3 regions of the Lawsonibacter sp. LCP25S3_E2 genome follow, and region 2 is predicted to be linked to each of the others. Evidence: a T-box and tRNA genes for the amino acid it is inferred to sense, from the RefSeq annotation. Region 2 holds a T-box; the other regions hold tRNA genes.

Region 1 (7,671 bases), on a different contig from region 2:
CTGCTCCAAACGAAGCTGGGAGTCCCCTCCATTTTGGCAGGAATCATTACCAACACAGGTCTATATACCGTCAACCTGATGGCGATGGGCTGGACCTCCAATGCCAGCCTCATCAAGCAGAGAACCATTTTTCACATGTTCCGGGACCTGGGAATTGGAGGAAGCTGGTATGAGATCATCCTGGCCGGAGTGATCACGGTAGCTGCCGCTCTGCTGCTGGTGGCGTTTCTGGGAACCAGACTGGGCCTGTCCATCCGGGCAACGGGAGACAATCGGGATATGGTGCGGGCGTCCTCCATCAATCCCACCTTCACCATTACGGTGGGCCTGTGTGTGGCCAATGCCCTCACGGGACTGTCTGGGGCTCTGGTAGGCCAGGCGCAGCGCAGTGCCAACGTGAACATCGGAACCGGTATGGTGGTCATTGGTCTGGCCTGTCTGATTATCGGGGAGACCGTTCTGGGCCGGGGTTCTATGCTCCGGGGGGCGCTGTCTGTTTTCGTAGGCAGCATGATTTATCGGTTAATTTATGCCGTAGCCCTCAGCTCCAAGGTGTTCCCCATCGAGGCCATGAAGCTGGTCACCGCTATTATCGTGGCCCTGGCCATTGCGGCGCCCAGTATCAAAAAGTGGGCTGCGTTCCAGCGGAGAAAGGCAGCGGCCAGAGCCGGAAAGGGGGCGGAGTGATATGCTGGATATCCAAAACATCTCCAAAACATTTAATCCAGGTACCGTGAACGAGAAAAAAGCGTTGTCCGGGCTGTCCCTCCACCTGGAGCCGGGAGATTTTGTCACCATTGTGGGTTCCAACGGGGCAGGGAAATCCACCCTGTTCAATGCCATTGCCGGAGCATTTTATGTGGACGAGGGATCCATTCGGCTGTCCGGAGAGGATATTACCTTTAAGCCGGAATACCGGCGCAGCCGGGAGATGGGCCGCCTGTTTCAGGACCCCATGCGGGGGACCGCTCCTCATATGACCATTGGGGAAAATCTGGCCCTGGCCTATCTTCGTACCGCCAAAAACCAGCACGCCTACTTTAGCCGTATTACCAAAAAAGATCTGGCCTTTTTCCGGGATCAGCTGGCAAAGCTGGATATGGGACTGGAGGACCGGATGAAACAGCCAGTGGGGCTGTTGTCCGGCGGACAGCGGCAGGCGCTTACCCTGCTCATGTCCACCATGGTTCCCCCAAAGCTGCTTTTGCTGGATGAGCACACCGCCGCGCTGGACCCGGCTACTGCAGAGAAGGTGCTGAACATCACCCGTGACGTGGTGGCGGAGCACCACATCACCACCCTGATGGTTACCCACAATATGCATCAGGCGCTGGAGCTGGGCAACCGGACCCTGATGATGGATAATGGAAATATTATTCTGGATGTACAGGGAGAGCAGCGAAGCCATATGACAGTGAACGATCTGCTGGAGCAGTTCCGAGTGGGAGCAGGGAAAAATCTGGACAACGACCGCATTTTGCTGTCGTAACGTTTGGGCCGCCGGGTTTCGGCGGCTCAAATTTTTTACAGAGGAGTGGGATTTTTTGCTTCTGTCATGGATATTACTGGATGAAAGGCCTTTCCAAAAAGAGTTCCAAGGAGGTGGCAGCTGTGACAGACGAAACGTTTCGACAAGCGGCGCAGGCCTATGGCGATACCATTTATCGGGTCGCATATCATGCGGTCAAGAATCAGGCGGACGCTGAGGATATTATGCAGACGGTGCTGCTCAGATTGCTGGAATGTGACAAAGAATTCGAGAGCGAGGAGCATCTGAAGCACTGGCTTTTGCGGGTATCGGTAAATGAAAGCCGTAAGCTTTTACGCTCCTTTTGGCGGCGCACATCGGTTCCGCTGGAGGAGTGGCATGATCAGGCGGCGCCAGAGGATGGCCAGCGGGCCGAGCTCATGCGGGCGGTCATGGGTCTGGAGACCAAATACCGCCTGACCGTTTATCTCTATTATTATGAGGGGTGTTCGGTGGCGGAGGTAGCTGCTGCGCTCCGGGCCAACCCCTCCACGGTGCAGACCTGGCTGCTCAGGGCCAGGGCCCGTCTGCGTAAAGAGCTTTCTGACGATGGAGAAGGGGAGGGATCTCATTATGTTCGATCCGCAGGTTTATCGTGAAGCATGTGGGAAGATGACTGTCCCACAAGACAAATTGGAGGAAATGATTGTAATGACACAAGCCAAAGAGAAAAAGGTTCGCCGCCCGTTCCGGGCTGCTCTGATTGCGGCTGCCGCTGTGGCTATGATGGTGGTGGGGGTAGGTGCAGCCAACCCCGAGGCCGTGCAGGAGCTATTTGTACAAATCGCAACGGTTGTACGGGTAGATGAGTACCGCCAGGAAATGGTTACCAGCGAAGGCGAGTCCATCACAGTTTTAAGTATTCCTGAGGTGAATGTGGAAAACCGGGATGGGCAGGCGATCCTGATCGTGGATGAGGAAGAACGGGACATTACGCAGGCATTGGCAGAGCAGGGAACCTATGTCTATGAAAAGACCACTCCTCAGGATACTAAACTGTGTGTGGAAGTGACAGGTAGCGCAGAGCAGTGGGAAATCACAGTGTCCATGGAGGAGGAAGGCAAGCAGGTGGGATCTTTTACCACCAGCAGCGAAGAGAATGCACTGGCTCCGGGACAGGTGCAGGACAATTACAGCGTCAATGAAGGTGTGGAGATCTCCAAAGCGGGAGAGGAGCTGAACAAAGAGATCTGTGTCAGCGAATATGATGGAGAGACAGCCGCTGTGATTCCCGTGAAGTAAGAAATATTCCATACACAGCAAATAAGGAGGACATCCCAAAAGGGATGTCCTCCTTTTAAAATAGAGAACGGTGCAGAAAAAATGGAGACATACCAAATGGTACATCTCCATTGCATGGAGCGAGTGACGAGGCTCGAACTCGCTTCCGTACCCACAAAAGCTTCGCTTTTGTGGGGCCCCACCTCAGATTTAAAACTATGCGGCTACCCCGCATAGTTGGTGGAGGTAGCGAGTTCTCGGGGAAAAAGAAAAATGGAGACATACCAAATGGTATATCTCCATTACATGGAGCGAGTGACGAGGCTCGAACTCGCTACCTCCACCTTGGCAAGGTGGCGCTCTACCAGATGAGCTACACTCGCGGCGACAAACGATATTATAGCAGATATTTCTGCAAAGTCAACCCCTTTTTTCAAAAAATTATGCCGGCCTGAGGGAGGACAGTCCCGCCAGCAATCCCCGGTGCACAGGGGTCAGACATTGCATGGAACAAAAGTCTGCGGGGCGTACCAGAGTAGGCGGTTTTGGCAGTTCCACCGCATGGCAGGTTTCCAACAGGTCGGCCACAAACTGAGAGCAGAAGTAATGGCGGCGGCGCTGGAGCGGCAGATTCAAAAAACAGGCAAATGCCCCCAAGATGCTATAGTGGTAGTGTTCCTTCTGCCGGTACATGTTCCGCAGCCGTTTTTGGAGCTGAAAATAGGTTTGATCACTGACTTGTAGGGTAAATAGACAGCAGGGGATGCAGCGCCTGCCAGAGATCTGCTCTTCTACCAGCCCGGCGGGGAGGGCAAAGTGCGGATGTTTTCGGGCGAAGCTGTAAAAAGGTCCCTCTGGCCCCGCCAGACCGATGGAGGCGTGGGTATAGTCGTCCTGGGTGGCAAAATGGATGAGCCGGGAAAACCAGGTCCCGGACCGGGTCAACAGAATATAAACGGTACGTTCTGACATTGTGTTCCCTCCCCAATGAGCTTCTAATGGTATGATAGCGGGGGGAGAAAAAAGCGGGCTGAAGAGAAGATTAAGATTTTTATAAAATTGAGAAAAAATAGTTTGAGAAAGCTTGGGCGATTGCATTGGAACAGGGTTTTTGCTATAATATATTATCTATTGCTATGTCTGAATTCAGGAACTGACGCGAAGACAGACTATGTGTTTGCGGAAGATGCGAGGTGGCCTTTTTGTACTTAAAAGCATTGGAAATCCAGGGCTTCAAGTCGTTTCCCGACAAGACGGTGCTGACCTTTGGCGAGGACATCACCGCTATTGTGGGTCCAAATGGCTCGGGTAAATCTAATATCTCGGATGCCATCCGCTGGGTCATGGGGGAGCAGTCCACCCGTGTCCTGCGGGGCGGAAAAATGGAGGACGTCATCTTCGGCGGCACTGCCAAACGCAAGCAGACGGGCTATGCCGAGGTTTCCCTGGTGCTGGACAACACCTCCCATATCTTTGATATGGAGGAGTCTGAGGTGATGGTCACCCGGCGGTACTACCGCTCAGGAGAGAGCGAGTACTATATCAACCGCCGTTCCGTCCGCCTTAAGGACGTCAACGAGCTGTTTATGGATACCGGACTGGGCCGGGAGGGCTACTCCATCATCGGTCAGGGCAAGATTGATGAGATCCTGTCTGTCAAATCCGCCGACCGCCGGGAAGTGTTTGAAGAGGCGGCGGGAATCTCCCGTTACCGCCACCGGAAGGAAGAGGCGGAGCGCAAGCTGGAGCGGACGGACGAAAATCTGGTGCGCATCAACGACAAGATTTCTGAGCTGGAGTACCAGGTGGAGCCGCTCCGGGAGCAGAGTGAAAAGGCCAAGAAGTTTCTGGTCCTCCGGGATGAACTGCGGGGGCTGGAAATTTCCGTTTGGCTGGATACTCTGGAGCGTATCCGCACCAACAATATCAAGCTGGAAGCCGACTATCAGGAGGCAGTGCGTCAGCGGGAAGAGGTGCGGGTGGCGCAGGAGAAGGCCTACGCCGCCGCGGAACAATTCTCTCAGCAGATGCGGGAGAAGGATGTGGAGGCGGACCGGCTGCGCTTTGAGCTTCAGGGCCGCCAGGCCAGGATGAACGAGCTGGAGTCGGCCATTGCCGTTCTTCAAAGCAACATTGCCCACAACCAGGAGTCCGCGCAGCGCATCCGTGCGGACTTGGAGCAGCAGGAAGGACGAGAGGGATCTCTCTCCGCCCAGATCGAGCAGCGTCGGGAGCGCCTTTGCGAAATTGAACAGCAGCTGGAGCAGGGACGGTCTGCGCTGGAGGAGAAAAGCCGGGAGGCGGAAGAGGCTGCCCAGTCTGCCGGGACCCTGGCCCAGGAACTGGAGCAGCTGCGCAGCCAGGCGGACCTGGGAAGTGCTGGGGCTGCCGAAGCCAAGGCACTGCTCTCCGCCCTGGCCGCCGCCGCCCAGGAGGTGCTGGACCGGGATGAGAACGTGCGCCGGGAACTGAGCGAGTTGGAGCAGCGCCTGGAGCAGGCGCGGGGAGACAGCAAAGCCGCCCGGAAACGTTATGAGGATGCCCTGGAGGAGCGGGACGCGGTGAAGAACGTCATCAGCGGCTATCAGCTCCGGATGGATTCCCGGCAAAAGAAGGCGAACGAGGCCAAAGACCGCCATGTAAAGCTCCAGATGGAGGAAAACGCACTTACTTCCCGGATGAAGCTCCTCCGGGAAATGGAGCAGATGCACGAGGGCTATTCCAAAGCGGTAAAGCTGGTGGTGGGGGAGGCCCAGCGGGGGACCCTTCAACACATCCACGGCCCGGTGGCCGACCTTTTGAAGGTGCCTGACCAGTACACCGTGGCCATTGAGACCGCCCTGGGCGGCGCCATGCAGAATATCGTGGTGGACCGGGAGGAGGACGGCAAGGCCGTCATCCAATATCTGAAACGCCGGGATGCCGGCCGGGCCACCATTTTGCCCCTCAGCTCCATCCGTCCGGGAGAGCTGCGGGAGGGACAGAGCCTTCAGAGAGAGCCTGGCTTTGTGGGCGTAGGTGACCAGCTGGTCAGCTTCGATCCCCGATATAAAAATGTATTTTCCAACCTGCTGGGCCGGGTGGCTGTGATGGAAAACCTGGATAGTGCCATTGCCGTGGCCCGGAAGTACGGCTATAAATTCCGGATTGTCACCCTGGACGGCCAGGTGCTCAATCCCGGCGGCTCGATGACCGGCGGCTCCGCCAGCCGCAGCGCCGGTATTTTGAGCCGGGCCAACGAGCTGGAGCGGCTGGGCAAACAGCTGGAGGACATTCGAAGCCAAGTGGCCCAGGGAGGCCGGGATCTGGCCGAAGCAGAGCGGGAGACCACTGCCGCCCGCTATGAGCTGGAGACTGCCCAGAACCAGCTGCGCCAATGGGAGGATACCATTTTGAAGGCGGAGGGTGAGGTTTCCCACTGCCGCAGCGTGGTCGCCGACTTGGAGAGCCAGCAGGAGAGCCTGGGGGAGGAGCTGGAGCAGCTGAAGAGCCGCTCCGGCCAGATCGAAGAGGATACCCAGACCGCCCGGATTCGGATCCAGGAGCTGGAGGGAGAGGCTGCCGCCTTGAAGAGCGAGGCGGAAGGAAAGGCCAAGGGACAAAGTGATCTGCAGGAGCGTTCGGCCCGCATCGCACGGCAGGCCGCCGAGCTCACCGCCGCCCAGGCTGCCCTGGAGGCAGAACGGGAGGCCACCCGTTCGGGCCTTCACGAGCTGGAGAGCCTGAAGGCCAGCATGGCTGGGGACCGTACCCAGAGCCAGGCTCTCATGGCCGACTATGAGAGCAAAAATGAGAGCTTTGCTTTGGAAATTCAGGAAAAGCAGGCGGCGTTGTCCAACCTTCAGGAGGAGAACCGGGCCCAAAATGAGGCAGTGGCCCGACTGAACCAGGAGAAGCTGGCGCTGGAGGGAGAGCGGGTGAAGTCCACCCGAGAGAGCCAAAGCCTCAACGAGGAGCTGCTCCGGACCGAGGGCGAGGTCTCCCGTCTGGATCAGCGGCGGGTGTCCGCATCCATGGAGGAAAAGCAGCTGCTGGACAAGCTGTGGGAGAACTATGAGCTCTCTCACGAGGCAGCCAAGCAGCAGCGCATTGAGATCGAATCGGTTCAGAAGGCCAGCCGCCGCATTGCCGAGCTGAAGCGTTCTATTTCTGCCCTGGGCAATGTCAATGTGGGAGCCATTGAAGAATTCCAGCGGGTCAATGAGCGCTACACCTATCTCACCGACCAGCGGGATGATGTGGACCGGGCCAAAAAGGAGCTGGAGGAGATCATCACCGGAATTACCGCGGAGATGAAAACTATCTTTGCACGGGAGTTCAAGACCATTAACGAAGCCTTTGGACAGACCTTTGTGGAGCTCTTTGGGGGCGGCAAGGCCACATTGGAGTTGGAGGACCCGGATGACATCCTCAACTGCGGCATTGAAATCAAGGTCCAGCCTCCGGGCAAGGCCCTGAAGATCATTACCCTTCTCTCCGGCGGAGAGAAGGCCTTTGTGGCCATCGCGCTGTACTTTGCAATCTTAAAGGTACGCCCCACCCCCTTCGTGGTGATGGATGAGATCGAGGCCGCTCTGGACGACAACAATGTGGTGCGGTTTGCCCACTATATGCGCGCCATGTCGGATAAGACCCAGTTTATCGTCATCACTCACCGCCGCGGCACCATGGAGGAGGCCGATATCCTCTACGGCGTCACCATGCAGGAGCAGGGCGTAAGCCGAATGCTGACTATCAACCTGAACGATGTGGAAAAAGAACTGAATATTCGGTAATGTGCTCCAAGGAGGAAGGATATTGAACGAATCAGAACAAAAGAAGCAGGGTTGGCTGCCCATTGTGGGCCTCATCGCCCTGATCATCGTGCTGTTTGTAGGCATTAAGCTGGTGTTTGCCGCACTGGGTGCGGCCATCCCGCAAGA
Region 2 (7,671 bases):
CGGACCATCATCAGCTCCACCACCCTGCGGGAGCCCACCACCACCGTCAAGGCCGTGGGTACCAAGGAAAAGCCCAAGACGGCCTCTACCGGCACCTACAGCTGGCCCACCTCCAGCCGCCGCATCAACTCCTACTTTGGCGGCCGCTATCTCTATGGCTACTACGATTACCACTCCGGCCTGGATATCCACGCCACCTATGGAGAGAAGATTAAGGCCGCCGACGGCGGCACCGTTACCTTTGCCGGCTGGAAGGGCTCTTACGGCTACCTGGTCATCATCACCCACGACAACGGGGTCCAGACCTATTACGCCCACAATTCCTCCCTGCTGGTCTCGGCCGGTGACAAGGTCTATCAGGGCCAGGCCATTGCCAAAGCAGGCAGCACCGGCAACAGCACCGGCGTGCACTGCCACTTTGAGGTCCGGGTGCGGGGCACCGCGGTAAACCCCCTGAACTATTTGCGATAATGAAAAAAAGGATGGGCAAAGGCCCATCCTTTTTTATTCCTCTTTTTTCTCAAATCTCCGGCTCCACCGTGTGTTCCCGGTAATACTCCACATTTTGATACATGGTTACGATCTTCTGCTCTTCCTCGGTCAGCTCATAGCAGGGGGCGCCGTCTTTCCAGTAGATCCCCTGCTCATGGACCAGGGGAGTCAGTGCCCGCATCTCCCGTGCCAGCTGCATAAAGCCCGGCCCCTCCCAGCCGCACTGGGTAAAGACCTCTTCCATCAGGAAGCAGGGGGAGAAATCGCCGCCGTCTCCGGTAAAGTCGCTGCCCAGCACTTCCTTGGCCGCGGAATTGGCCCAGATGAGATAGGGGGTAGCGAAGTAGTCGTAAAAACCCTGGACCGTGGTAAGATCAAAGGTACAGCCCAGCTCGGTGTAGCCGGTATTTCCATTTCCGCCCCAGGGCTTGTGGTCCCCAAAGAGGACCAGCACCACCGGCTCCTCCATTGCCTCCAGGCCATCCACCAGATCGGTAATGGCCGACAGGGTATCCGACACACGCATGAGGTAGTTGTTCCAGATGTTGCAGGTGGAGTCACTGAATCCAGTGGTCTCAGGGGTAAGATAGCTGTCCCCGGAGGTATATTTCCACTCATAGGGGCCGTGATTCTGGTAGGAGACGGAGAAGGAGAAGCAGGGGCCGTCCTGGATGCGCTCCTGGAGCTGTTTTAACAGCTCCTCCATGAGAATATGGTCGGAATTCCACTGGGCGGCCACCGGGTCTACCAGCTCCCCATAGTGGTTTTCCGTGAACCAGTACTCCTGAAAACCCAGAAGCTGGTTGATGGTCTGCCGGTCATAAAACCAGCCGAAGCCTGGGTGGCTGCCGAAGGTCTGATAGCCCTGGCCGTCCAGATACCACACATAGGAATCCGTATTCTGAATAAAATCACTGTGGCTGGAATAGCCGGTGAGAAAGGCCCACTCGGTGTCCACCGTTCCTCCGGCGAAAATATTGGTAAGCAGCCGCCCGGACACAGATTGCTCCGCCAGCTGGTGCCAGGGGGCATAGACCTCCATCACGCTGTCCTGCTGGGCCAGCACCTCAAAGTCCGTCAGGTCGCAGAAGGCCTCCAGCATGATTCCCATGACCGACACCTTTTGCTCCTCGGGGATATCCGCGTCTTTATACTGTCCCAGAAGCTGGGCGGCAGTAGGCTCGTCGTAGTCCTCCGGCGCCACAAAAATCAGCTCCCGGAAGGAGTGGAGGAAGGGGTAGATCCCACCCTTTGTCACATAGTCCTGGGCCTCATCCCAGGGCATAGCCCCGCCGGTCTTTTCGTAATAGTAGTCGTTGAGATAGATGCTCACAAAGCTGACGCACAGCAGCGCTGCGGCCGAAACCGCCCCCAGCATCCGTATGGGCCAGCCCTTGATTCCCTGGGGCATGAGGACAATGGAAAAGATCAGTCCCCCCACAAGGGCGGCCACCACCAGCCAGATAAGCCAATTGAGTTCCAGCTCATAATTTCCCACAATTCCCGCCGCTTCTGAGGCAAGGCTCAGGTCTACCGCCAGGAAGGGGTCGGCCCGGAGCTGGATTTTAAAGTAATTGACCAGGGCCACACCCATGATGGGGAGAAATCCCCCTAAAAAGCCCACCCAGGCCCGGCGGAACAGAAAATAAAAGAGCCAGACCAGCAGCACCGGGGGCCAGAGGTTGAGAAACAAAATAAGCGGATCGGTGAGATAGGATAAAAGCAGATCCTTGCTCACCAGCGTCTCCACCGCCATAGCGGAACACAGCAGGGACAATAACCCAATGCAGCACCCCAGCCCCGTCAGGGCCAGGGCCATCCAAATCTGGTGGGCCCGGCCATATCGCTCCTGTGTGCCGGAAGGCAGGCGCATGATTTGCAGCAGTGTTTTCATAAAAGCTCCTCCGATCCCTGTGGGATGTTCATCAGTGCCCAAAGAATATTTGTATATTTTAGCGCTTTTTCTTCTGATTTGCAAGCAAAAAGAGGAAAAAGAGGCCGGAGCGCCCTCCTTTTGGGAAGCGCTCCAGCCAAATTCAGCCGTTATTGGGTTTGCTCTTAGTAGGCCAGCTTCTCCTCCAGCCAAGCCTTCAGCTCGCTGATGGGAACCCGCACCTGCTCCATGGTGTCACGGTTACGGATGGTGACAGCGTGGTCGGCCTCCTCGGTCTCGCTGCCCACGGTCTGGAAGTCCACGGTGATGCAGTAGGGAGTGCCCACCTCGTCCTGACGGCGGTAACGCTTGCCGATGGAACCGGCGTCGTCATAGTCCACCATAAAGTACTTGGAGAGCTCCGCCTGGATCTCACGGGCCTTGTCACCCAGCTTCTTGCTGAGGGGCAGCACGGCGCACTTGAAGGGGGCCAGGGCGGGGTGGAGGCGCAGGACGGTGCGGACATCGTTCTTCTCCGCGTCCACGACCTCCTCGTCATAGGCGTCCACCAGGAAGGCCAGGGTCACACGGTCAGCACCCAGGGAGGGCTCCACCACATAGGGGATATAGTGCTCATTGCTCTCCTGGTCAAAGTAGGTCATGTCCTTGCCGGAGGTGGTCTGGTGGGCGTTCAGGTCAAAGTTGGTGCGGGATGCAACACCCCACAGCTCGCCCCAGCCGAAGGGGAAGACGAACTCAAAGTCGGTGGTGGCGTTGGAGTAGTGGGAGAGCTCCTCAGGATCGTGGTCCCGCAGACGCAGGTTCTCGTCCTTCATGCCCAGGTCCAGCAGCCACTGGTGGCAGAACTGCTTCCAGTAGGCAAACCACTCCAGCTCAGTGCCGGGCTTGCAGAAGAACTCCAGCTCCATCTGCTCAAACTCACGGGTGCGGAAGGTGAAGTTGCCCGGAGTGATCTCGTTGCGGAAGGACTTGCCCACCTGGCACACACCGAAGGGCAGCTTGCGGCGGGTGGTGCGCTGGACGTTCTGGAAGTTGACAAAGATGCCCTGGGCGGTCTCAGGCCGGAGGTATACGGTGTTCTTCGCATCCTCGGTGACGCCCTGGAAGGTCTTGAACATCAGGTTGAACTGGCGGATGTCGGTCCAGTTGTGTTTGCCGCAGGAGGGACAGCAGATGTTGTGCTCCTCCACAAACTCCTTCATCTGGGCCTGGCTCATGGCATCCACGCTGTGGCCCAGGTCGAAGCTATTTTCCTGGCACCAGTCCTCGATGACCTTGTCGGCGCGGAAGCGCTCCTTACACTCTTTACAATCCATCAGAGGATCGGAGAAACCGCCCACGTGGCCGGAGGCCACCCACACCTGGGGGTTCATCAGGATGGCGGCGTCCAGACCCACGTTATAGGGGTTCTCCTGGACGAACTTCTTCCACCAGGCCTTCTTCACGTTGTTCTTCAGCTCCACACCCAGAGGGCCGTAGTCCCAGGTGTTGGCCAGGCCGCCGTAGATCTCGCTGCCGGAGAAGATAAAGCCCCGGCCCTTACAGAGGTTTACGATCTTTTCCATGGTCTTTTCGGTGTTTTTCATGTGATAACTTCCTTTCTGTCAAGCATCCTTGGCTCAAGGCAATTTCAATGCACCTTCTGGCAAACAAAAACGCCCTGAGCCGTTTTGAATCGGCTCAGGGCGAACAAAAACTGTCCGTGGTTCCACCTGAATTCGTGTCTGGCTGACACGCACTTCGTTCCCGGTAACGGCGGGGACCGGCGGGCCATTTCCTGCCCGCGCTCCAGGAGGCCTTCCCGCCGCGCCTTCGGAGGATTTTCACCAGCCATCCTCTCTCTAAAACCCGGCCGCAGGGTACTGTTTCCTGTCGTCGCTTTGGTAAGCATTTTATGATAGTTTTGCCCCAATGTCAAGGGATTTTTCCACTATCGGGACAAAAGCTTCTTCATGCCCTCTTCCAGACCCTCCACTGTCAGGGGGAACATGGGAAATTCCCTGGCAATGACATCATAGGTCTCGGACCAATAAGCCCCCCACTGGGGGCGGCGGCTGGGGTTGAGCCAGATGCTGTGCTTGAAACGGCCCTTCAAAAGCCGCAGCCAGTCCATGCCGCACTTGGGGCCGTCCTCCCGGTCCCACCGGCCATAGTAGCCGCCCATGAGCTCATAGGGGGCCATCTGGGCGTCCCCCACCAAAATGAGCTTATAGTCGCTGGGGATGTTGGAGAGCACCCAGTCGGTAGTCACGCTGTTTTTGGACATGAGCATGGGGTCGTGGTAGAGGCGGGCGTAGGGACAGTTGTGAAAGTAGTAGACCTTCAAATCCTTAAAGTGCCCGGATTTGCTCACCGCCTGAAAGAGGGCAGAGCACAGGTTGCTATAGTAGTCCATGGAGCCGCCGGAATCCATCATCAGCAGCACTTTGACGGTATTTTCCCGAGGGCGCTTGTAGCGCACCTTCAGCACGCCGCCATTGTCGGCGGTATCCTTGATGGTGTTGTCCACATCAAACTCAGTAGGGGGGAGGTCCACCAGACCGGAAAACTGCCGCAGTTTGCGCAGGGCCACCTGAAACTGCCGGGTGTCCAGGGTGTTGTCCCGGCGGAAATCCCGGAACTTCCGCTCCCCCGCCACCCGGAAGGCCCGGTGGTGCATGCTCTCGCCCCCCACCCGGATGCCCTTGGGGGAGTTGCCGCTGTTGCCGAACATGGACATGCCGTGGGTACCCACCCAGTAGCTGCCGCCGTTGTGCTCCTCGGTCTGCTCGGCCATGCGCTCCCGGAGCATCTGCTCGATCTCCTCCTCGGAGAAACCCAGATTGCGAAGGGCTTGCTCCTCGTCCCAGGTGGCGTAGTCGGAGAGCACATCCGGCTTGTTGAGCCAGTCCAGCAGCTCCTGAGAGACCTCCTGCTGGAAGGGGACGTCCTTAAAATACTCCAGGAAGGTGCGGTCAAAGGCGTCGAAGTCCGCCTCACTTTTCACTAAAAGGCACCGGCACAGGTGGTAAAACCCCGTAAAGCTGGCCCCATGAAGGCCCTTGTGGAGGGCCTCCATCAGGGCCATCCACTCGGTGAGAGAGACCTTTAACCCGTTTCGCCGGAGCAGATAGAGAAAATCCTCAAACATGATGCTTCCTTTCCTCTCCACAGCTTTCCTGACAATAGTCGACTCGAGGCCGGTATTTCCAAAGGGCCCGATCGAAGCCGTGGAAGTTCTTTTTGGGTACTTTTTCTTCAAAGAAAAAGCACCTTATCTCCAGTTGCGGCGCAGGGTGTCGATGTCCTCATTTTTCTTCAGCAGCACCCCCAGGTAGGGGACCTCCTTCACGATCCGGTCCACTGCCACGCCCCCATGCTGGAGGGCCTGGATCCAGTCGATGATCTCACTGGTGGAGGGCTTCTTTTTGATCTGGGGCAGGCTGCGGATGCGGTAGAAGGCCTCCAGCACCTGGGTGAGCAGCTTCTCGTTCAGATCCGGGAAGTGCACCCGCACGATGTCTGCCATCAGATTCTTGTCCGGGAACTCGATATAGTGGAACACGCACCGACGCAGAAACGCATCGGGCAGCTCCTTTTCCGCGTTGGAGGTGATGATCACCACCGGGCGGTGGTTGGCCTTCACCGTGCGGCCCGTCTCGGGGATGTGGAACTCCATCCGGTCCAGCTCCCAGAGAAGGTCGTTGGGGAACTCCAAATCGGCCTTGTCGATCTCATCGATGAGCAAAATGACCTGCTCGTCACTGGTAAAGGCCTCGCCCAGCTTGCCCAGCTTCACATACTTCTCAATGTCGTCCACCCCCTGGCCGCCGAACTGGCTGTCATAGAGGCGCTGGACCACGTCGTAGACATACAGGCCGTCCTGGGCCTTGGTGGTGGACTTGATGTTCCAGATGATGAGTTTTTTCCCCAGTGCCTGGGAGATGGCCTCGGCCAGCATGGTCTTGCCAGTGCCCGGCTCGCCCTTGATCAAAAGGGGCTTTTGGAGCACCATGGCGATGTTGGCCGCCCGGAGCAGCTCCTCCGAGGCCACGTAATTCTGACTTCCGCGAAATTCTTCCATACCCAATCCTTCCCGGCCCAGGGGCCTTCGTTTTCATGTTCCGCATTGTATCGTGTTTTTGTGGAAAATTCAAGGGTTTGTCTTGCTTTTTCCCGATGCCAGCGGTTACAATAGGGGATAATTCAAAAAGTTTTCCACATTTTTTATCAGCTGAGGTGATTTTGTGTCTGAATTTGCCGTTGCTTTGTTTGCTGTGGCGGTGATCGGCATTCCCATAGCAATTTTATTGTACAACGATTACGGGAAAAAGCGGGGCTGCGGACACGGCTGCGCCACCTGCGGAAACCGGGAGATCTGCCACGGAAGAAAAAAGGAAACCAAAGAGGAGGGGCACTGACGTGCCCCTCCTCTTTGGTTATTTATACTTCTGGCTCTCTGCTACCGCAAGCTCATCGCAGCGGTTATTGTAAGGATTCTCCGCGTGGCCCTTGACCCAGTGGAGGTGGACGGTGTGGTAGTCGCACAGGTCCAGAAGCCTGCCCCACAAATCGGGGTTGAGGGCGGGCTTTTTGTCCGACTTTATCCAGCCCCGTGCCCGCCAGCCCTTGGCCCAGCCCTTTCCCAGGCCGTCGATGACATACTTGCTGTCGGAGTAGAGCTCCACCGTACAGGGCTCCTTCAACGCCTCCAGAGCGGTGATGACCCCGGTGAGCTCCATGCGGTTGTTGGTGGTCTGGGCCTCGCCTCCGGACAGCTCTTTCTTATGGGAACCGTACATCAAAATAGCCCCCCAGCCCCCTGGGCCGGGGTTGCCCGAACAGGCTCCGTCGGTGTAGATGGTCACTTGTTTCATAGTTTCTCCAAAATCTCCCGGCGTTTCTGGTCATATTCGCTTTGGGTAATCAGCCCCGCCTGCTTCAAACTCTCCAGCTGCTCCAGCCGCTGCTTCGCATCCAGGGCGGTGGAGGGGATGTGGTCATGGGTCTGGGGGGCAGGGGAGGAGGGATGCTCTTGGGGCATCTGGGTGTTGTCCTCCTCAATGGTGATCTCCGGACCTGTGTATTTTGTTCCAAAGGCCTGGTAGCCGTTCATGGCGGTGATGCCGATGGCGGCCAGGGTCCACAAAATTCCAAAGGGGCCAAAGGTAGGAATGACCACAAACAGGCCGATCAAAATAAACACGCCGCCCCACACCATACCAAAAGCCCCTTGGGCTTTGCTTGGGCGATAGGTTACCCGCCGTTTTCTCACAGAACAAACCTCCTGTTCCAGAAAACAATCA
Region 3 (7,671 bases), on a different contig from region 2:
TGTGGCCAAGCGGGGGAGCAAGGCCCTGTGCTATGGCGGCTACCGGAATGTAGTGCTCACCAACAAGCAGATCATCTTTGAGCGCAAGTGTGACGAGGAGCGGGTGCTGGTGGCCATCAATGCCGATAGTGAGCCTTATACGGCCCACTTTGATGCGGGCTGCGGCCTCGCATGGGATCTCATTACCGGAGAGAAACACGACTTTGGCGGCGGCAGTGAGCTGGCCCCCTACAGTGCACAGTTCTGGAAAATGGAGTGGTAATAAAAAGAGAAGGCGTACCGGTCAGGTACGCCTTCCTTTTTATGTCAGGGTATATTACTGTGGGAAATGGGTCGGGCGATTTCAAAAGTGTTTAGCGAACAAGCCTGCGGGTGATGGCCATTCCGAAGGCACCGGGACCTACATGACTGCCGATGCTGCAGGTAAGGGGATCGTAGTGGGGGGTCTGCTCGGGAAAGAGCTCCTGGCAAAGGGCTTTCCATGCCTGTGTCTCTGACTGGGTAAGGAAGCTGCCTGCAGCGGCAGCCTGAAATGGAATCCCTCTTCTTGCATAGTCTTCCGCGGCCTGTTCCAGATACTGGACCAGCCGCTTTTTACAATTGGCGGTCCCACGCACCTTGGCGCAGGCATCCAGCTTATCCCCCTGAATGAGCAGAAGCGGCTTGATTCCCATGATTGCACCCATGGCAGCCGCAGCTGGTGTCACACGACCGCCGCGTTTGAGATATTGCAGAGTTTCGACCCCGATATAGATAATGGAGTCCAATCCGCTCTGCTCCAGTTCTGCATGGATCTCCCGAGCGGTACATCCGCTTTGTGCCAATGCCAGAGCATCCAGCACAGAATACCGCTGTGTGACCGAAATACGGTGGTTGTCTACCACGAAAACTTTGCCGTCATAGTCCTCTGAGAGTATTTTCGCGGTGGCACAAGAGTTGCTCAGGCCGCTGGACATGGGGATGTAGACCAACTCGTCATAGCCCAGATCCAGCACCTGTTCCCACAAAGCAGAAAGATCGCCGGGAGAAGGCTGAGAGGTTGTAATATCTCTGCCCTCCTGCAGATACTGATAGAATTGTGTGCTGGAGAGGTTGTGCCCCTCAAAATATACGTTATTATCGATCAGGACCGGCATGGGAAGCACAAATACTCCCAACTGCTTTCCTTCTTCTTCAAAAATACCGCTGTTGCTGTCGGTTACAACTGCCGTCTTCACATGCTTCTCCTCTCAATTTTAGTTTAGGCTGCCCTCAGAAAAAGGGCGACTGTGCCCGGACCCGTAGGGGGGCCGCTCCGTTGCTGTAAATTAGACTGGTCTAATTAGACTTCTCCATTTTATCAGAACGGATTGTAGAGGAAACGTACCAGGTAAGAAATGGTCAATTTGATCAAACTGTCCGTAATGCGGACAGTTTGACCGAATTGTACTAAATGTGAGTGCTGTATGCCAGGTTCCTTTTCCGGTAAAACGTGGGCCGTTAGACATGATAGCACCCACCGCCAATAAACTCCCGCATGAGAGAGGTTGTGGGGACCTGATCGGCGGGCAGCGGCAGAAAGTAGCTCAAAAATTTCAAAAGCCGCTTTGCTTCCAGATATTCCGGACAATCCTTGGGGACTCCAAACAGCAGCGGTTCAATATAGGGTTTGAGCAGGGCGATTTCATAAATAAGGGCGGAGTTGAATACCGCGTCTGCGCTGTCCTGATAGGGGAAGATGTTGGATTCTTCGCCGCGCCGTACCGAAGGCCACATTTGGATGGTGGCCCTGGCACTGTATCCCCGCGTCCTGGCATCCCGTTCAATTCGGCGCAGCAATCTGGCATCTGTGGTAGGAATCCGGTTGTGATCGTCTACGTTCAATGTAGTAAGGCAGCTGATATAGATTTTAAACTTGCTCTGTTTGGGCAGAGAATAGGAAAAGGCATCATTCAGGCAATGAATGCCCTCTATTACCAGCACATCCCGCGGTCCCAAAGTAAGCCGGTCCCCGTTATATTCCCGGATCCCTTTTTTGAAGTTGAATTGAGGAAGTTCTACGGTCTCCCCCTGTAAAAGCAGCGTCATGTCATGGTTGAATTGCTCAACATCCATGGCACCCAGGCTTTCAAAGTCATATTGTCCGTTGGCATCCCGTGGCGTTTCGGAACGGTTTTTGAAGTAGTTATCCGTGGCAATGGCATGAGGGGTCAGCCCGCAAGCCATCAGTTGGGTGGATAGGCGGTGGGAAAAGGTTGTCTTCCCGGAAGAAGAGGGGCCGGCGATCATAACAAAGCGAACATCCCGGCGCTGGGCAATGGTCTCGGCCAGGTCGCCGATTCGCTTTTCCATCATGGCTTCATGGGCCAGGATGATACTGGTGGCATTTCCGCAGCAGATGGCTTCATTGAGATCTGCCACATTGGAAATGTGCAGATGTTTCGACTTTTGGTCCGCATCATAAAGCGCCTGAAAGACTTTAAGGGATGGCTGGAAAGCGGCAAGGCGGTCTGGTGCCTGCGGATCAGGCAGCCGCAAAATGAGACCGCGGTCAAACAGTTCCAGATGGAAGCATTTGATATAGCTGGTATTTGGAACCATATAGCCGTAGAAGTAGTCAGAGAAATCCTCCAGGGAATAATAGTTGACCCGTGAGCTGATCCGGCAGCGAAGCAGCTTTGCCTTGTCGTGCAGGCTGCGTTTTTCAAACATTTCAATGGCATCGTCTGTTGAGATGGAGTGCTTTTGAATGGGAATGGCCTGACGGACCAGTTCCCGCATCCGGGACTCCACCTGCTCCAGCAGCGGTTCATTCAGCTGAAATTCTCCTTTGGCACGGATAAACAACGCATGACTGAGAGAGTATTCTACACAGATTTGCTCAATATGATTTTGACCGATGATGTCATAGAACGCTTTGAGCATTAAAAATATGGCGCTGCGCTCATAGGTTTGGAGGCCGGGCTTGTCTTGTAAGGTGATCATTTTCAGGGTGCAGTCCCGGTCCAGGCATTTTCCGAGCTCGCAGAGCTTGCCGTTGCGTTCCACAAGAAGGATGTCACTGGGATAGGACGCTTGGAATTCCTGTGCGATGGCCTGGTAGGATGTCCCGGCGGGATATTGACGCATAATGCCGTCTACCGTTACATGATATAAATGTTCCATATACAAACCTCCCTTGCCTGCGGTTGGCAGTTATATCTGTATTTCTGTATCATACCTCAAAAACTCGGAAAGAGCAAACACTCATTCTGTACTATTGTTGATTGCATGCAGAATCGGAAAAACCTATGGTCGTGCCAGAATACGGTGTTCGCCGCGGAAATATAACTTTATGTAAACTTTCTCTACATGAAAATGAGGCCAGCTGCAGAAATAAAATGTTCCGCTTGATATCAACCAAGCGGAACGTATGACAAAAATATGGATATGTCCTATTTTGGGACAATCCGGCCCAGTTTCCTATGGGCAAAAGGGCTGCAGAGGAATAAAATATTTCACAAATTCACACCGGGCTCTTCCGTTTTTTCACGATCGTTTGGAATCGCGAGAATTTGTGTGAAGATCTCACCGGAAAGAAGATCCTCCAGCATTCTGATGGTGGCGTCGGGATCCCTTACCATTCCGTTTTTTACCCAGTCCAGCAGAACGCCGGACATTCCGTGTGCATAGAAGCGGGCAATGACCCTGATCTGGTTGGGTTCAAGCAGTTGATCTCCACCGGCATTCAGAATGATGTCCTGCATCAGATTTTGATAGAAATCCATCAGGCAGTCCGCAAGGCTGTTCTGCCCCTCAAATTGCAGGACATTCGTATAGAAAGACTTGTTCGCCTGCATATAGTGGCACAGGGCCCGCATCCCGTTTCCCCATTGATCCATGGACAGCGTATCGCCAATCAGAGGGGTGATTTCCGTATAAAAAATCCAGGAGATCACATCGTACTTATCCCGAAAGTGATAATAAAAGGTATTCCGGCTGATTTTACAGTGTCGAGCGATGTCCCCCACAGAGATATCCAAAAAGGAGTTCTTCTCCAGCAGCTGCTTAAAGCCCCGAGCGATCATAAACTTTGTAAAGTCGGAATTGGACATTGCTCTGCCTCCAGAAAGAGTTTTTTGTATTTTATCATGGAATTTGCAGGACCGCAACTATCCATCATTTGTACCGACAGGTGGAAGAATTCCGGGGGCTGCATGGAATCATGCTGCTTATAAAAAGAATAGGAGCTGTACAAGACGGGCCGTGTGTTTTGGAGTGGAGGAGACAGTCACAACTTACTTTATTATAAAGAAACGAGGAACATACTATGCTGATGGATTTCATACGCCTGCTTGCAGTCGTGATATTGGGGGCTTGTTTTGGAAAATTGGCCGCCAAACTAAAAATGCCTGCTGTACTGGGCTTTCTGGTTGCGGGCATGGCGCTGGGCCCTAACGCGGCCAATCTGCTGACACAGGACCTTTTGGATGCACCTGCCTATCACCAGCTCATCTCCGTGTTGGAATGCGGCATGGGCTTGATGCTGGGGACAGAGATGGTCTGGAGAAAAATGAAGACCTATGGAAAACAGGTGCTGGTCATCACGCTGACGGAGTCCCTGGGCACCTTTGCCGTGGTAAGTGCGGCCTTTTGTGCCATATTTTATTTTATGGAGATCCCTATGTTCCTGGGGCTCATTTTCGGCGGCATTGCGCTGGCGACCGCGCCTGCGCCTGCATTGTCAATCGTGACCGAATATCATACCGAAGGCCCGGTAACCCGTACGCTGATCCCACTGGCTGTTTTGGATGATGTGGCTGCAATTGCGGTATTCCTGTCAGTCATGAGCATTGTGCTGGGGCAGACCGCAGGCGGCACAGTGCCCGGCTCTCTCATTTTTCTGGTTATTTTCTTCCCCGTTATTATTGGAATTGCGGTAGGCCTTCCAATATCCGCAATCTTGTGCCGCAGCAAGCACAGCAGGAGAAATGCTGCTGTGGCATTCTTCGGTGTTCTGCTCACGGCTGGCCTTACTATGGCAGCCAACACCTATTGTATGCCCTTCCCTGTGCTCAACTTCATGCTCTCTGGTATGGTCTATTCTGCAGTGTTCGCCAACCGCGTCCCGTCTGATATTCTGGAGGACATGATGGACGTGTGTGCCCCTGTGATCGGAGGCTGCTTTACCCTGATTATTCTGAATCTGGGGGCTCCGTTGGACTATCATCTCATTCTGGAGGCCGGACTCTTCACAGCCGTTTATATTCTGGCCAGAGGGGCAGGAAAAATTGGCGGTGCAGCGTTAGGGGCGGGAATATCCGGGGCGCCGGATACCGTTCGAAAATATTTAGGGCTTACACTAATGCCCCACTCCGGTGTGTCACTGGTTCTGACTGGAATTGCGATCTCCGCATTGACCGGAGAATTTAGACCGTACGGAGATATTGTCCGCGGCACCATTGCGGCTGCAGCAGTCATAAATGAAGTGATCGCGGTATTTTTGGCGCGAAAGGGATTTCAGCTGGCCGGAGAACTGGGGAAGGCCAACCACGCAGGTATGCAGGAGGACCTGGAAAGGCTGTCCTGACGGCAGCGTTGGCAGGAAAGTGCTTCTGCCTACAAAAATAAGCGCATTACATACGGACCACAGGGTTTTGAAAGAAACAAAATGATGGTTCGATATGTTCCAAAAAAGAAGGACATCCAAAGGGATGTCCTTCTTTTTTGAAATATTGCAGCACTATAGAGGCCAATGCTCTGGGGCTGCACCTAAAACCAAATCACAACCCAGTGAAAGAGGTTGTGATTTGGAAAGGAGGAGCAGCAAAATGAGTGTGCTCTGACTTATAAAATAAGCCGGAGCAAGCGGTATATCGCTTGCTCCGGCGTGGAGCAGGTGAAGGGAATCGAACCCTCGTGTTCAGCTTGGGAAGCTGACATTCTGCCATTGAACTACACCTGCGTGTTCTGTTGAAAGCTTTCATACTATACCATATTTTCCATGTAAATGCAAGCGGAAATTTGTCGTTCCGGATTTTTTCTTTTACTGGAATAAAGAAAAGGCCGCTCTCAAAAGAGCGGCCTTTTGCGAAATGTAGGTTAAACAGCGGCCTTGTTGTTTCTCATGATCATCAGGAAACCCAACATCAGAACAATGCCTACCGGCAGAGCGATGATGCCGGGCAGGCCGTTGATGGCCAGCACACCGGCAATCAGGTAGCTGATGCCGGAGATGACCGCACAGGAGATGGCGTAGGGGAGCTGAGTGGACACATGGTTTACGTGGTCGCACTGAGCGCCGGCAGAGGCCATGATGGTGGTGTCGGAGATGGGGGAGCAGTGGTCGCCGCACACAGCGCCGGCCATACAAGCGGAGATGCAGATGATGGCCAGGGGGTTGTCCATGGAGAAGACGTTCTGAACGATGGGAATCAGAATGCCGAAGGTGCCCCAGCTGGTGCCGGTGGCAAAGGCCAGAAGGCAGCCGATGACGAAAACGATCACGGGCAGGAACATCTGCAGGTGCTCAGCGCTGCGCACAAAGTCACGGACAAAGTACTTGGCACCCAGAGAATCGGTCATGCTCTTCAGGGTCCAGGCGAAGGTGAGGATCAGAATAGCGGGAACCATGGCCTTGAAGCCCTCGGGGATACAGCCCATCATTTCCTTGAAGCTCATAGAGCGGCGCACAAAGTAGTAAATGAAAGCGAAGAGCAGGCCGAATGCGGAACCCAGCATCAGGCCCACAGAGGCGTCGGAGTTGGAAAAGGCGGTGACGAAGTCGCTGCCGGAGAAGAAGCCGCCGGAATAGATCATACCTACCACGCAGCAGATGACCAGCACGATGATGGGAAGTACCAGATCCATGACGGTGCCCTTGGTGTCGTCGATGTCCTCATCCAGCATGGCATAGGGGTTAGAACCAGAGAACAGGTCACCCTTTTCCACAGCATTGCGCTCAAACTTTGCCATAGGACCGAAGTCCACATTGAACAGGATCAAGCCCAGCATCATTAAGATGGTCAGCAGGGCGTAGAAGTTATAGGGAATGGCGCGAATAAACAGGTTCAGGCCCTGGCCATCCTCTGCAAAGCCGGACACAGCAGCGGCCCAGGAGGAGATGGGGGCGATGATACACACAGGAGCGGCAGTGGCGTCGATGATGTAGGCCAGCTTGGCGCGGGAGACCTGGTGCTTGTCGGTGATGGGACGCATGACGCTGCCCACGGTGAGACAGTTAAAATAGTCGTCAATGAAGATGAGGCAGCCCAGAAGCACAGAGGCCAGCTGAGCACCGGCACGGGACTTGATGTTCTTCTTTGCCCAGCGGCCGAAGGCAGCGGAGCCGCCGGCCTTGTTCATCAGACACACCATGGTGCCCAGAATGACCAGGAAGATCAAGATACCTACATTGTAGCTGTCGGACAGGGAGGCAACAATACCGCCGCTGAACACATGGTTCAGGGTTCCCTCAAAGGAGAAGTTGGAATAAAGCAGTCCGCCTACCACGATACCGATGAACAGGGAGGAGTAGACTTCCTTGGTGATCAGGGCCAGAGCAATGGCGATCATAGGGGGCAGCAGGGCCAGGCCGGTGTTGTAATAATTGCTGGGAGAAACCACGTAGCCGGTTCCTTCACAGGCGGGGCAGGCAGCGGCCTCTCCTTCATCTGTCAGGACAATGCCAATGCCGCCGCAATCGGGACAGCT

What was found. The T-box of region 2 lies ahead of ACTQ3R_RS11345 (glycine--tRNA ligase). A T-box ahead of a tRNA ligase gene usually reads a tRNA of that ligase, here a tRNA-Gly.
Region 1: it encodes a tRNA-Gly, which carries the amino acid that the T-box ahead of ACTQ3R_RS11345 (glycine--tRNA ligase) is inferred to sense. The anticodon was not compared.
Region 3: it encodes a tRNA-Gly, which carries the amino acid that the T-box ahead of ACTQ3R_RS11345 (glycine--tRNA ligase) is inferred to sense. The anticodon was not compared.

The regions. Positions count from the first base shown of each region.
Region 1 covers NZ_JBQKJL010000008.1:24,487-32,157, forward strand. Annotated here, with positions in the region: gene ACTQ3R_RS08650 (ABC transporter permease) at 1-687, shown strand, start outside; gene ACTQ3R_RS08655 (ABC transporter ATP-binding protein) at 689-1,489, shown strand; gene ACTQ3R_RS08660 (RNA polymerase sigma factor) at 1,612-2,127, shown strand; gene ACTQ3R_RS08665 (hypothetical protein) at 2,180-2,770, shown strand; tRNA gene ACTQ3R_RS08670 (tRNA-Gly) at 3,057-3,132, opposite strand; gene ACTQ3R_RS08675 (hypothetical protein) at 3,191-3,721, opposite strand; gene smc (chromosome segregation protein SMC) at 3,952-7,524, shown strand; gene ACTQ3R_RS08685 (zinc ribbon domain-containing protein) at 7,547-7,671, shown strand, end outside.
Region 2 covers NZ_JBQKJL010000012.1:70,867-78,537, reverse strand. Annotated here, with positions in the region: gene ACTQ3R_RS11355 (peptidoglycan DD-metalloendopeptidase family protein) at 1-471, shown strand, start outside; gene ACTQ3R_RS11350 (LTA synthase family protein) at 521-2,386, opposite strand; gene ACTQ3R_RS11345 (glycine--tRNA ligase) at 2,551-3,972, opposite strand; T-box leader at 4,065-4,271, opposite strand; gene ACTQ3R_RS11340 (vWA domain-containing protein) at 4,317-5,516, opposite strand; gene ACTQ3R_RS11335 (AAA family ATPase) at 5,640-6,449, opposite strand; gene ACTQ3R_RS11330 (hypothetical protein) at 6,613-6,786, shown strand; gene rnhA (ribonuclease HI) at 6,805-7,242, opposite strand; gene ACTQ3R_RS11320 (SHOCT domain-containing protein) at 7,239-7,640, opposite strand.
Region 3 covers NZ_JBQKJL010000004.1:47,772-55,442, reverse strand. Annotated here, with positions in the region: gene ACTQ3R_RS05165 (alpha-amylase family glycosyl hydrolase) at 1-262, shown strand, start outside; gene ACTQ3R_RS05160 (DegV family protein) at 354-1,217, opposite strand; gene ACTQ3R_RS05155 (nucleoside kinase) at 1,480-3,144, opposite strand; gene dhaS (dihydroxyacetone kinase transcriptional activator DhaS) at 3,477-4,073, opposite strand; gene ACTQ3R_RS05145 (cation:proton antiporter) at 4,289-5,548, shown strand; tRNA gene ACTQ3R_RS05140 (tRNA-Gly) at 5,850-5,923, opposite strand; gene ACTQ3R_RS05135 (Na+/H+ antiporter NhaC family protein) at 6,061-7,671, opposite strand, start outside.